One region of the Micrococcoides hystricis genome, then DNA from elsewhere that is predicted to be linked to it. Evidence: predicted binding sites of a transcription regulator. Region 1 holds the regulator's gene; each other region holds the start of a gene.

The links. Region 1 encodes HrcA, which represses chaperone genes, less so after heat shock. Its sites were predicted from a motif close to TTNGCACTCGNNNNNNNCGAGTGCNAA; they were not measured.
Region 2: the regulator HrcA is predicted to act here: its motif matches at 1,810-1,836, upstream of groES (co-chaperone GroES).
Region 3: the regulator HrcA is predicted to act here: its motif matches at 1,406-1,432, upstream of groL (chaperonin GroEL).

What each region holds. Positions count from the first base shown of each region.
Region 1 covers NZ_JBHLUB010000001.1:311,380-315,533, forward strand. The annotation lists gene dnaJ (molecular chaperone DnaJ) at 1-899, opposite strand, end outside; gene hrcA (heat-inducible transcriptional repressor HrcA) at 924-1,973, opposite strand; gene ACFFFR_RS01440 (DUF3097 family protein) at 2,111-2,986, shown strand; gene ACFFFR_RS01445 (DUF4870 domain-containing protein) at 3,108-3,509, shown strand; gene ACFFFR_RS01450 (asparaginase) at 3,611-4,154, opposite strand, start outside.
Region 2 covers NZ_JBHLUB010000027.1:28,999-33,152, reverse strand. The annotation lists gene groL (chaperonin GroEL) at 1-1,325, opposite strand, end outside; gene groES (co-chaperone GroES) at 1,350-1,646, opposite strand; gene ACFFFR_RS05935 (siderophore ABC transporter substrate-binding protein) at 2,043-3,014, shown strand; gene ACFFFR_RS05930 (ABC transporter permease) at 3,099-4,148, shown strand.
Region 3 covers NZ_JBHLUB010000026.1:6,122-10,275, forward strand. The annotation lists gene ACFFFR_RS05410 (uracil-DNA glycosylase) at 1-152, opposite strand, end outside; gene ACFFFR_RS05415 (DUF3263 domain-containing protein) at 301-549, shown strand; gene ACFFFR_RS05420 (LytR C-terminal domain-containing protein) at 639-1,346, shown strand; gene groL (chaperonin GroEL) at 1,634-3,271, shown strand; gene ACFFFR_RS05430 (DUF4031 domain-containing protein) at 3,385-4,154, opposite strand, start outside.

The DNA of each region.
Region 1 (4,154 bases):
CCCGGTTGGGTACCCGGTTCCACATCAAGGGTGCGTTCCCCGTCGAAGGTCTCAAACGGGATGGACGCACCCAGCGCGGCGGCAGTCATCGGCACGGTCACGTGTGCGAGCAGGTCGTCCCCGTCGCGGGTGAAGACCGGGTGGCTGCGCACGGAGATTTCCACGTACAGGTCGCCCTGCGGCCCGCCACCTGGACCGACCTCGCCCTCGCCGGGCAAGTGGATCCGGTTGCCGGTGGCCACGCCGGCAGGAATCTTGATGGTGAGTTTGCGGCGGTCGCGGATGCGGCCCTGGCCGGAGCATTCGTGGCAGGGGTGTTCGATGATGGTGCCGAAACCTTGGCACTGGTAGCAGCGCTCGGTGGAAACCACCGGGCCGAGGAAGGATTGGACTTGACGCTGGGTCATACCCTGGCCGTGGCAGATATGGCAGGTGACCGGATGGGTGCCTTCGGCGCAGCCCTTGCCACCACAGGTCGGGCACGTGACCGCGGTTTCGACTTCGGTGCTCACTTCCCCACCGAAGACCGCATCCTGCAGGTCGATCCGCACCCGAATCATGCCGTCCTGGCCGGGCTGGGTCCGGGACATCGGTCCTTGGTGTCCGCCGCCGGCGGCATTGAAGAACGTTTCGAACAGGTCGGAGAACCCGAACCCGCCGGCGCCACCAAAACCAGCCTGCGGGCGGCCGTTCTCGTCACCGGTCGCATCATAGTTCCGGCGACGCTCGGTATCGGAGAGCACCTCGTAGGCGTGGGTGACCTTCTTGAACTCCTCGGCAGCTTCCGGACCAGGGTTCACGTCCGGGTGCAGCTTGCGCGCCTTCTTGCGGTAAGCCTTCTTGATCTCTTCAGCAGAGGCGTCGGCAGACACACCGAGGGTCTGGTAGTGAGTACTCACTGAGTTTGGGTTCCTTCCAACGTTCTATCGTTGAGCCAAAATTTTGGACAAGTATTTCGCGATGGCGCGTACGGCCGCCATCGTGCCGGGATAATCCATCCGGGTCGGTCCCATCACGCCCAATTTCGCGTGCGTGTCGGCGGTGCCGTAGTTGGCCACCACCAGTGACGTTTCCGCCAACGAACCGTACGGGTTTTCCCGTCCGATCTTCACGGACAGGCCGGAGGCATCCTGTTCCATCTCTGATAACAACCGCAACAGCACAACTTGTTCCTCAAGGGCCTGCAAGATGGGGCCGATGCTGTACGGGAAGTCCGAGTTCGAGCGGGCTAGATTGGCTGTCCCAGCCATCACAATGCGCTCGGTTGCGCGGGCGTCGGCCACTGCAGCGACCGTTTCCAAAAGGATGCTAGCCGTGTTCAGTTGGTGCGCCGGCAACAGCAGCTCAAAAGGGATCTCCGCCGACGGTAGCAGAGCCATGGGCTGTCCGGCCAAGTGATCCAGCAAGATCGCCTTGATGACTTGTAAGTCTTCGTCGCTGACGGCGTCAGCGGTGGTGATGACCCGCTGCTCTACTTTGCCCGCCGAATCAATCACCACGACCAGGTGCTTGGTGGCGGCGAGAGCGACAAATTCGAGGTGACGCAAGGTCGCCGCGTCGGTGCTCGGGATCTGCAGCACCGCGACCTGATTGGTCAGTTGAGACAGCAACCGCACGGTCCGACTGAGCATCTCGTCTAAGTCCCCGGAGGACTCCAACAGGGTGTGAATCGCATTGCGTTCTGCTGCCGAAAGCGGCTTCAACTCCGCGATCTGGTCAACGAAGAGCCGGTAACCCTTGTCGGTGGGGATGCGGCCGGCGCTGGTGTGCGGGGCAACAATCAGGCCCTCTTCCTCCAGCGACGCCATGTCATTGCGGACCGTGGCCGAAGAGACACCGAGGTTGTGCCGCTCCACTAAGGCCTTGGATCCGACAGGCTCTCGTGAGTGCACGTAGTCTTCCACGATGGCGCGCAAGACTTGAAGTTTTCGGGGTTCGGCTCCCCGTGCTGCAGGTCGATCCGGGTCAGACATGGTGAAACCTCCCTTTGTTACCTCACGCATGGAACCATCTAGGTGTTAGCACTCCCTAGTGGCTAGTGCTAAAACTGCTCTATTCAGTGTAATACCTTTACCCGGTTTTGTCGGCGCGCACGCGTACAGTAGTGGTCATGAACACGCAGTGGGGACCGAGCGACCTCGGAGATTTGCGCGCCGGCCAAGGTCGGCAGATCCGTCAGCAGCCAGCCGAATCGGGACTGGTGATCGAAGAAACCGAATCCGGGTGGGTCGGTGCCATCCTTCGTGTCGAAAAAGCTGGCGGCATGCACGTGGTGGTCCTAGAAGACCGGCACGGCAAGACACGATCCTTCCCGTTGGGCTTCGGTTTCTTACTCGAAGGCGAACCAGTCGAACTGACCCCATCGGCCACACCCAAGGCACCGCGGCCGAGCACGTCAAACCGCACAGCATCCGGCTCGCGTGCGCGCAGCAGCCAGCAGGCCACGGTTGCGCGGGCGGCGAAATTCTGGGTCGAAGGAACGCACGATGCGGAACTGGTCGAGAAAATCTGGGGCGAAGATCTGCGCGAACTCGGTATCGCGGTGGAACCGATCGGCGGAATCGACGATTTGCCCGCCATGATTCAAGCGTTCGGTCCGCACCGTCAGGCTCGACTAGCGGTCCTCGTCGATCACCTCGTTCCCGGCTCTAAGGAGACGCGAATCGTAGAGCAGGTGCGCGCCAACCGGCAGTGGGCTGACACAGTTCTGGTTCTCGGACACCCCTACGTAGACGTGTGGCAATCAGTGAAACCCAAGGCACTCGGGATTGCGGCCTGGCCCAGCATTGACCGCAGCGTGGAATGGAAACGCGGCGTGTTGCAGGCCTTCGGGCTGCCACATGGCAACCAACGAGACATTGCTCACGGTTGGAAGCTCATTCTTGCCCGAGTGCGCAACTATGCCGACCTGGAACCCTCATTTCTGGGCCGTGTAGAGGAACTCATCGACTTTCTCACCCAAGACGATGAAGACAGATACGCCTAGAAAAGCCGCGTAACAGGCGAGTCTACGCGCAGGTAGTTGCAGATTGATGGATTAGAATGGAAGCAAAATTTGCACCCGATGACGCCACTGACGGCCTCACCGTTTCTGAGAAAGAGTGTTAATGACAACCGCCAATCAGGGAAACACTGGACAGCAACAGGTCCCACAGGATCCTGCCCCGGCTGTTCCGCCGTTGACCCCGGCTGAAGACCGCCAGTGGGCTACCATCGCCCACTTCGGTGCGATTCTGGGCGCGTTGCCGTCACTGGTCATCTACCTCATCTTCCGTGACCGCGGCCCGTTCACCGCGCAAGAATCCAAAGAAGCACTCAACTTCACGCTGCCGCTCACAGTGATCTTCATCCTGGCCAACATCTTGGCATTGCTGCCCTTGTTCGGCTGGATCTTCGGCCTCGGCGCCGTCATCGTCTGGATCTTCATGACCATCTCCGGGGTCATTGCCGGCATCGAATGCAATAAGGGCCGCCCGTACCGGTACCGCTTCAACCTGCGTCTGCTCTAGACCCAACGACGAAGCTTTAAAAGAACCGTCAGGAACACGCAGAGGTTCCTGGCGGTTCTTTTGTTTCCGCCGTTTTATCAGCTGCGCCGTCAGCCTCGCCTTTAGTAGGTGGCGAAAGCTTGTTCGATCGCTGCCGGACCAAACCCGTGGGCGAGGCACAACTGCAGCAAAATCCGTGCGTGCTGGGGTGACAAATCACTGTTCGGCACCAGCTTTCGGTCCAGCAACGAGGTCCGGCTCAACACGCGTGGGTCATCAAAAGCCCGGGTAGCCTGTACGACTACCACCCCGGATGCGACGGCTTCATCAAGCGCCTCATCAATGCCCGGGGTATTAGTACCCGGTGGGAACCCGATGGCAATCAAACCGGTCGCACCCGCCTCCACAAACGCCCGAACCGCTACCCCATCGGCCTGACCGTATCCGTACACGATGTCTACCCGGGGCAAAGATGCGTCGGTCTGATGGTCCCGGCACGTTTGCTCCCAACAGCGGGCGAAGGCACTGGTGCTGGTGTGTAGCTGGACCGGTACACGCGAGATTCGTACAGACCCGTCCACCGTGACGCCCCCGACAGGCCCAGCCACCGGACTGGTCAGAGCGTCCAAGCGGTGGTTACTACGTTTGGTGACATCGCGTGCACTG
Region 2 (4,154 bases), on a different contig from region 1:
ATGCCTACCGCAGCGGCGGCGTCGCCTTCCAGCGCCTGAATTTCAGGTGCATCATCCAGGGCACGCAAGGCGTGGACCAATGCGGTACCGCCACCGGCAACGATGCCTTCTTCCAGTGCGGCACGGGTTGCGGAGACGGCATCTTCGATGCGCATCTTCGCTTCCTTCAGCTCGACCTCGGTGGCAGCGCCAACCTTGATCACGCCGATGCCGCCGGCCAGCTTGGCTAGGCGTTCCTGCAGCTTCTCACGGTCCCAATCGGACTCGGTTTCAGCGATCTGGCTCTTGATCTGGGCGACGCGGCCTGCCACGTCTTCGGCGGAGCCGGCACCATCAACGATCGTGGTGTGGTCCTTGGTGACGGTCACGCGGCGAGCGCTACCGAGCACATCCAGACCAACCTGATCCAGCTTCATGCCCATCTCTTCGGACACCACGGTGGCGCCGGTCAGGATGGCCATGTCTTCCAGCATCGCCTTGCGGCGGTCGCCGAAGCCCGGGGCCTTGACAGCGGCCACGTTCAAGGTGCCGCGCAGGCGGTTGACCACCAGGGTGGAGAGGGCTTCGCCGTCTACGTCTTCGGCCACAATGAACAGTGGCTTGGAGGCCTGCAAAACCTTTTCCAGCAGTGGCAGGAATTCCTGCACCGTGGAGATCTTGCCACCGTAGATCAGCACCAGCGCATCTTCCAGAACGGCTTCTTGACGTTCCGCGTCGGTGACGAAGTATGGGGAGAGGTAACCCTTGTCGAACTGCATCCCTTCGGTGATGTCCAGCTCGGTGGTCGTGGTGGAGGATTCCTCGATGGTGATGACACCCTCGGTGCCGACCTTGTCGAAGGCCTCGGCCAGCAGTTCGCCAACCTCATCGGACTGTGCGGACAGGGCAGCCACGTGGGCTACTTCGCCGCCCTCGACTGGACGTGCGTTCTGAGCCAACCGGTCAGCCACAACAGCCACGGCGGCCTCGATGCCGCGTTTGATTTCACCTGGAGCGGCACCTGCGGCCACGTTGCGCAGACCTTCGCTGACGAGGGCCTGTGCGAGCACGGTGGCGGTGGTGGTGCCGTCACCGGCAACATCGTTGGTCTTGGTGGCGACTTCCTTGGCCAGCTGAGCGCCGAGGTTCTCGTAGGAGTCCTCCAGCTCAACTTCACGGGCGATGGTCACACCATCGTTGGTGATGGTTGGCGCGCCCCACTGCTTGTCAATGACGACGTTGCGCCCGCGTGGGCCAAGCGTCACCTTGACGAGGTCGGCAAGCTTATCGATGCCGCCCTGCAGCGCTTTACGCGCCGCTTCATTAAATTCAAGCTGTTTAGCCATGAAGAGGGTCTACTTCCTTAAAGCTTATTTTTCGACGATGGCCAGCACGTCGCGGGTGGACAGAACGAGGTAGTCGTTCCCGCGGACGGAGACCTCGGTGCCGCCGTACTTGGAGTAGATGACGACGTCGCCTTCTTTAACATCCATTGGCACACGGTTACCGGACTCATCGAAACGGCCTGGACCGACAGCGACGACGACGCCTTCCTGTGGCTTTTCCTTGGCGGTGTCTGGGATGACCAGACCGGAAGCGGTGGTCTGCTCGGCTTCCTGTGGCTGGACGACGATACGATCCTCGAGCGGTTTGATTGAGATCGACACTTCGGATCTCTCCTTCTTTGTAAAGAGTACGACTGGGATTAATCAGTTGTGTGTATCACGCACGTCAAGGATGGCCAACACTGTCGCGGTAAGAGCGGCCGTGCCCTTCATGCTCATTAGCACCCGGCGCCCCGGAGTGCTAAGAGAAACTCTAAGTTGCCTCTTGGCACTCAGTCAAGACGAGTGCTAAGCAGGCAGCGAAACCGCCAAATAATTACCTCACGCAATTCTTTCCTAATTCGAATTTCATCTTGCACTAAGGTCAGCCTAAGTAGTAGCGTGGGCACCAGCTTCAATTAGGGAACAAGACCGTTCACTAATTAGGCAAGTCCGGCCAGACTGACTGCGTTACCGAAGTCACACCGAGTACTAGAACCTATTCAAGGGAGTTCTGTAATGGAACCACGCGTTGCACCCGCACGCACACGAGGGATTGCCGCAGCGGCAACCGCACTCGCACTACTTCTGGGCATGACCGCCTGCTCCACCGGAGCCGATGCCGCCAAGACGGACAAGGACCCTCAGGGCGAGACTGTCACCGTCGAACAGGCCCAGGGCGAACCCGTAGAAGTACCGGTCAACCCGGAAAAAGTTTTTACCTTTGACCTTGGCGTTCTGGATAGCTTGGATGCCCTCGATGTTGAGGTAGCCGGCGTCCCCGAAGCCGTATACCCCGAAGAAGTTAAAGAGGCCGCCGAGGCTGCCAGCGTGAAAATCGGCTCCATGAAGGAACCTGATTTCGAAAAAATTAATGCCGAACAACCAGACCTGATCATCATCTCCGGTCGCGCCGCTGACTCCTACGATGAGCTGAGCAAAATCGCGCCAACCGTGAATCTGGCGCTGGATAACAAGGATCTTTACGGTTCCTTCAAGAAGCAGACCGAAACCCTCGGAAAGATCTTCGATAAGGAAGCCGAAGTCGCCGATGAGCTTAAGGAAATCGACGAGAAGATCGCCGACGGTAAAGAAGAACTCAAAGATGCCGGCAGCGCCCTGGTGGTTATGACCAGTGCAGGCGAACTCACCGCCTACGGCACCGGCTCCCGCTTTGACTTCCCCTTCTCCCTCCTCGGACTCAAGGAAGCTGCACCGGTCAAGGCTGAAGGCCCGCACGGTCAGTCCATCTCCTTCGAATTCTTGGCCGAACACAACCCAGACACCCTGCTGGTGGTTGACCGGGATAGCGCCACCGGCGAATCCGGGGCCAACGCCAAGGCCACTTTGGACAACGATCTGGTAAAGAACACCAACGCCGCTAAGAACGACAAGATCGTCTACTTGGATTCGGGCCAGTGGTACCTGGTGGGCCTCGGCTTGGACTCCCTGCCGGAGATGATTGACCAAGTCGTCGAAGGCGCCAAGTAAAACCCAGTTGTCCCCAACCATGGGCACGTGCCGGTGTCCGGGGTGATACAGATTCAAACCGACCTACAGCGAAAAGAAAGTTTCATGGCTCTCACAGCGACGTTAGAGAACACGGGCACCACCCTGGTGACCGCTCCGGCCCGCCCACTGAACTGGCGGGACCGACTCACCGGGTCCACCGGGCTGAGCTTCGCGATTGCCGCGCTGGCCGTAATGGCCGTGGTGAGCATGTTTGTGGGCGTCACCGACGTCGCTCTTTCTGATGTTCTGCGCGGGGACTCCGCCGCGTGGGAACTGCTGCAGGTCTCCCGTATCCCCCGGACCGCGGCCGTGATGCTGGCCGGGGCCGCCATGGCGGTTGCCGGTCTGATCATGCAGCTAATGGTGCGCAACAAGTTCGTGGAGCCCTCCACGGTCGGCACCATTGAATCCGCCACCCTGGGTGTCCTCGTGGTCACCTTGGCCTTCCCCGCGGCCGCGTTGATGGCCAAGATGGGGGTTGCCGCTCTCTTCGCGCTCGGCGGCACGGTTTTGTTCATTGCCATCACCCGGACCATCCCGGTCCGCTCCACATTCCTGATTCCGCTGGTCGGGCTCATGCTCGGCGGGGTCATCAGCGCCCTGACCACTTTTGTGGCCTACCGGGTTGACCTACTGCAGACCCTGAACACGTGGATGATTGGCGATTTCTCCGGCGTGCTAGCCGGCCGTTACGAGCTGCTCTGGGTGGTGGCCCTGCTGGTGGCCGTCGCGTTTGTGGCCGCCGACCGTTTCACCGTCGCCGGTATGGGCGCGGATTTCACCACCAACCTCGGCCTGAGCTACCGCAAAACCATGGTGCTGGGCATGTCCCTGGTGGCCATGATCGCCGCCGTCGTCGTAGTGACCGTCGGCGCGCTGCCCTTCCTCGGCCTCATCGTCCCGAACCTCGTCTCCCTGCTCGTGGGCGACAACGCACGCAAGGCCGTGCCGTGGACCGCCGTCATCGGTGTGGGCCTGATCTTGGTCTGCGACATCATCGGCCGAACCATCATCTACCCCTACGAGGTGCCGGTCGGCATTGTCGTCTCGGTGCTCGGTGCAGCCGTGTTCCTCGGCATGCTGATCCGCCTGTTCCGCAAGAACCGCGCCTAAACCGTC
Region 3 (4,154 bases), on a different contig from region 1:
ATGTTCTCAGGTGCAGGAAGAATAGTCTCACCCGCACTGCGCCGTTCTTTGAGTTGTTCGCCAATGCGCGCAAAGTCGTCGCGCAACGGAGCCAGGGCGCGAGCCCACCCGTCTTCGAGGGGGTCCCGAAACAACGTGTTGAGTTCGTCCATAGTCTCTTCAGTGCTCACCAGTCCATCTTCTCAATTCAGCGGGGTTAAGTAAGGAAGATTCTTAGCGGTTTTCTGCGCTGCAGTAATTGCGGTAGCCTGAACGGTGCTTGTTTGGCAGATCTGAGATTGAAAGGCAGGTGGGAAAACTGTGAGTGAAGAACGACGGCAACCACCGCAGCTGAGCGAACTAGATCGGCAGATCTTAGATTTCATGCGTAGAGACTATAAATATAAGGGCGCCCGGGACCTGGCGATCCAGCAAGAGTTTCAACTCAGCGCCATTCAATTTTTCCAGCGTCTGAACCACTTGTTAGACACCGAGGCCGCGTTGGCGCATGACCCAATTTTGGTCAACCAGCTTCGCCGCAACCGGCAGAATCCCTTCACAGCTCGGTAACTTAGACTTTTCTGCCCGACGAATCTGCGCAAAACCAGATAGAGTTTTCTGCAGGGTAACACTCGCACCACCAAGGAAAAGGTCAGGCATTGTCGTCTCCCAAGGATGCTGAGCGCAATCAAGGTCAACAGGACCTTCCACACGATGAATTCGATGACATCCCCTACGACGCGCGTTATTACGGGACTCATCGGAAGGCGGTGCCCCAAGTCCGTCAGCGCAACAGCCTCAAATGGGTGATCTTCGCTGGGGTGCTCGCCCTCATCATCGGCGCTTTCTCCTTCCTGATCTTGCCAACCCTGACCGGTACCGATAACGACAACGGTAACCAGACCGAAACCGAGCAAACACAGACCGAACAAACTCAAACGGATCAAGAGACCGGGCCTACCGAGGAAACAGAGACTTCGGACGAACAGAGCCCAGAGCAGTCCCCGGAAGAGACCGAAACGGAACCTGAGACGTCACCGACGCAGTCTCCAACCCAAAGCCCAACGGAAGAAGAAACCGAATCCACTCCAGCGGCCAATGTGAACTACGGCCTGAACGTCGAGGTCTACAACACCGCGGCTGCCCCGGGCGCTGCGGCCCAGGCCGGCCAGACGCTACGCAATGAGGGCTTCACGGTGCCCGTGACAGCCAACTGGCAAGGTTTCGCGGTAGCAACTAGCACCGTTTACTACGCCTCCGAGGACCAGCGAGACACCGCTCAAGCGGTCGCGGACTCGCTCGGAATCGGCAACGTCGAACAGCGGCAAGTCCCCGCAATTGTCGTGGTCCTCGCGTCCAACCAGTGACTCCCAAGTGCCCCTGCTTTACGCGCTGGGCGATCGGTCCTCTACCCACAAAAGTAGAGCTTGCACTCGCGTGTCCAGAGTGCTAATTTTTGACTTAGCACTCCGAAGTGGTGACTGCTAACGGCTTTGAAAGTTGTGGGCCGGTCAGACGCAGACATAGCAGCCACTAGCCTTCGAGAGGGAAACGACCTTTTCGTGGTGAAGACCCACACGTGGGGCTGTCCGTCGCGGGCACTGCAAAAGGTCCAAGCAGAACTGGAAGAAGTCCAGAAAGGACCCACACCTTCATGGCTAAGACCATTGCATTTGACGAAGAGGCCCGTCGCGGCCTCGAGCGCGGCCTGAACACCCTGGCCGACGCCGTCCGAGTCACCCTTGGCCCACGCGGGCGCAACGTCGTGTTGGAAAAGAAGTGGGGCGCACCCACCATCACCAACGACGGTGTCTCCATCGCCAAGGAAATCGAACTGGAAGACCCGTACGAGAAGATCGGCGCTGAGCTGGTCAAGGAAGTCGCCAAGAAGACTGACGATGTCGCAGGCGACGGCACCACCACCGCCACCGTACTGGCACAGGCGCTGGTCCGCGAAGGCCTGCGCAACGTCGCAGCCGGCGCAGACCCACTGTCCCTGAAGCGCGGCATCGACAAGGCTGTAGCCGCTGTCACCGAAGAACTCTTCGCCGCTGCCCGCGACGTTGAGACCAAAGAACAGATCGCCGCTACCGCGTCCATCTCCGCTGGCGACAACCAGATCGGTGAACTGATCGCCGAAGCCCTCGACAAGGTGGGCAAGGAAGGCGTCATTACCGTCGAGGAGTCGAACACCTTTGGCCTGGATCTGGAACTGACCGAAGGCATGCGCTTCGACAAGGGCTACATCTCCGGCTACTTCGTCACCGACGCAGAGCGCCAGGAAACCGTCCTCGAAGACCCATACATCCTGATCGCCAACTCCAAGATCTCCTCCGTCAAGGACATGGTCGCCGTGCTGGAGAAGGTCATGCAGTCCGGCAAGCCGCTGCTGATCATCGCCGAAGACATCGAAGGCGAAGCACTGGCCACCCTCGTGGTGAACAAGATCCGCGGCACCTTCAAGTCCGTTGCCGTAAAGGCCCCGGGCTTCGGTGACCGCCGCAAGGCCATGCTGGCCGACATCGCCATCCTCACCGGCGGACAGGTCATCTCCGAAGAGGTCGGCCTGAAGCTGGAGAACGCGACCCTCGACATGCTGGGCACCGCCCGCAAGGTCGTCGTCACCAAGGACGAAACCACCATTGTTGAAGGTGCAGGCGACGCTGAAGAGATCGCCGGCCGCGTGGCTCAGATCCGCGCTGAAATCGAGCACACCGACTCCGACTACGACCGCGAGAAGCTGCAGGAACGCCTGGCCAAGCTCGCCGGTGGTGTCGCCGTGCTCAAGGCCGGTGCCGCAACCGAAGTCGAACTGAAGGAACGCAAGCACCGCATTGAGGACGCTGTCCGCAACGCGAAGGCTGCCGTTGAAGAAGGCATCGTCGCCGGCGGTGGCGTTGCCCTGCTCCAGGCTGGCAAGAAGGCCCTAGAGAACCTGAACCTCGACGGTGACGAAGCCACCGGCGCCAACATCGTCAAGGTCGCTATCGAGGCCCCACTGAAGCAGATCGCCGAAAACGCCGGCATGGAGCCAGGCGTTGTCGCCGACAAGGTCAAGGACCTGCCAGATGGTCAGGGCCTGAACGCTGCAACCGGTGAATACGAAGACCTGCTGGAAGCCGGCGTGAACGACCCAGTGAAGGTGACCCGCTCTGCTCTGCAGAACGCCGCCTCCATCGCTGGCCTGTTCTTGACCACCGAAGCAGTCATCGCCGACAAGCCAGAACCAGCTGGCGCACCAGCCATGGGCGCCGATGAGATGGCAGGCATGGGCGGTATGGGCGGCTTCTAAGCCACACCAGCCGCTCACCGGCTAGCTCCGTGAGCTCAACCTAAACGGCCACCAGCCGCACCCCTTGTTCGCAAGGGACGGCTGGTGGCCGTCGGTCTTTAACCTTGAAGCTTTTAGCGTTGCAGCTCTTCGGCCAAATTACGTTTGGCTTGGGTTTCCCAACGGTCCCGCCCGGTGCGCGTGTTGTACAGCGGATCTTGCTCCAGTAGTGTGCGCAGCACCGCAGCTCGACCACGAGTGAAGATCTCTGCATCCAAGTGACCGTACTCGCTCATGATGCCCAGCCGGTAGCGTTCATACAGGGCCGGTGCTCGACCTAGGACCTCCAAGTCAGCATCGCTGAACAGCGCGCCAGCCTCATCATCATTTTCCGGCCGATGGTGGGTGGTCAACCGAACCAAGCGCGCCGTTTCTTCCACCTCAGAATCAGTGAGACCAAACTCTGACAAGGTCCTCTCCGCCAACTGCGCGGAGGCCTCCTCCGCTTCACCGGCGGCCCCGTCAACGAGATAGACCGCATCGTGGAACCACGCAGCCAACCGGAGCGCTCGCGGGTAGGCCCCGCTACTCTCGCCGTGCCGCTCCAAAAAGTCAATGGTGTTTAGAACGGCCAACAGATGGGTCTGATCATGGTAGCTGCGGTGGGGTTCGGCCCAACGATACAACAAGTCATCGCGGATCACCGACGCTGACGACAGCGCTTCAACGGGAAATAAGCGACCAAACCGGGACTTCAGCACACGCTGCACCTTGCTGGGACGGTGGGCCGCACGAATTCGCAAACCAGAGTCGGTAAGTCTACGGACTAGCTCTCCGGCAGTCACTTCCCGAGCGCCTAAGGCAACCACAGTCGGGTACCGGTGGGCGGGAACATCGTAGTGGT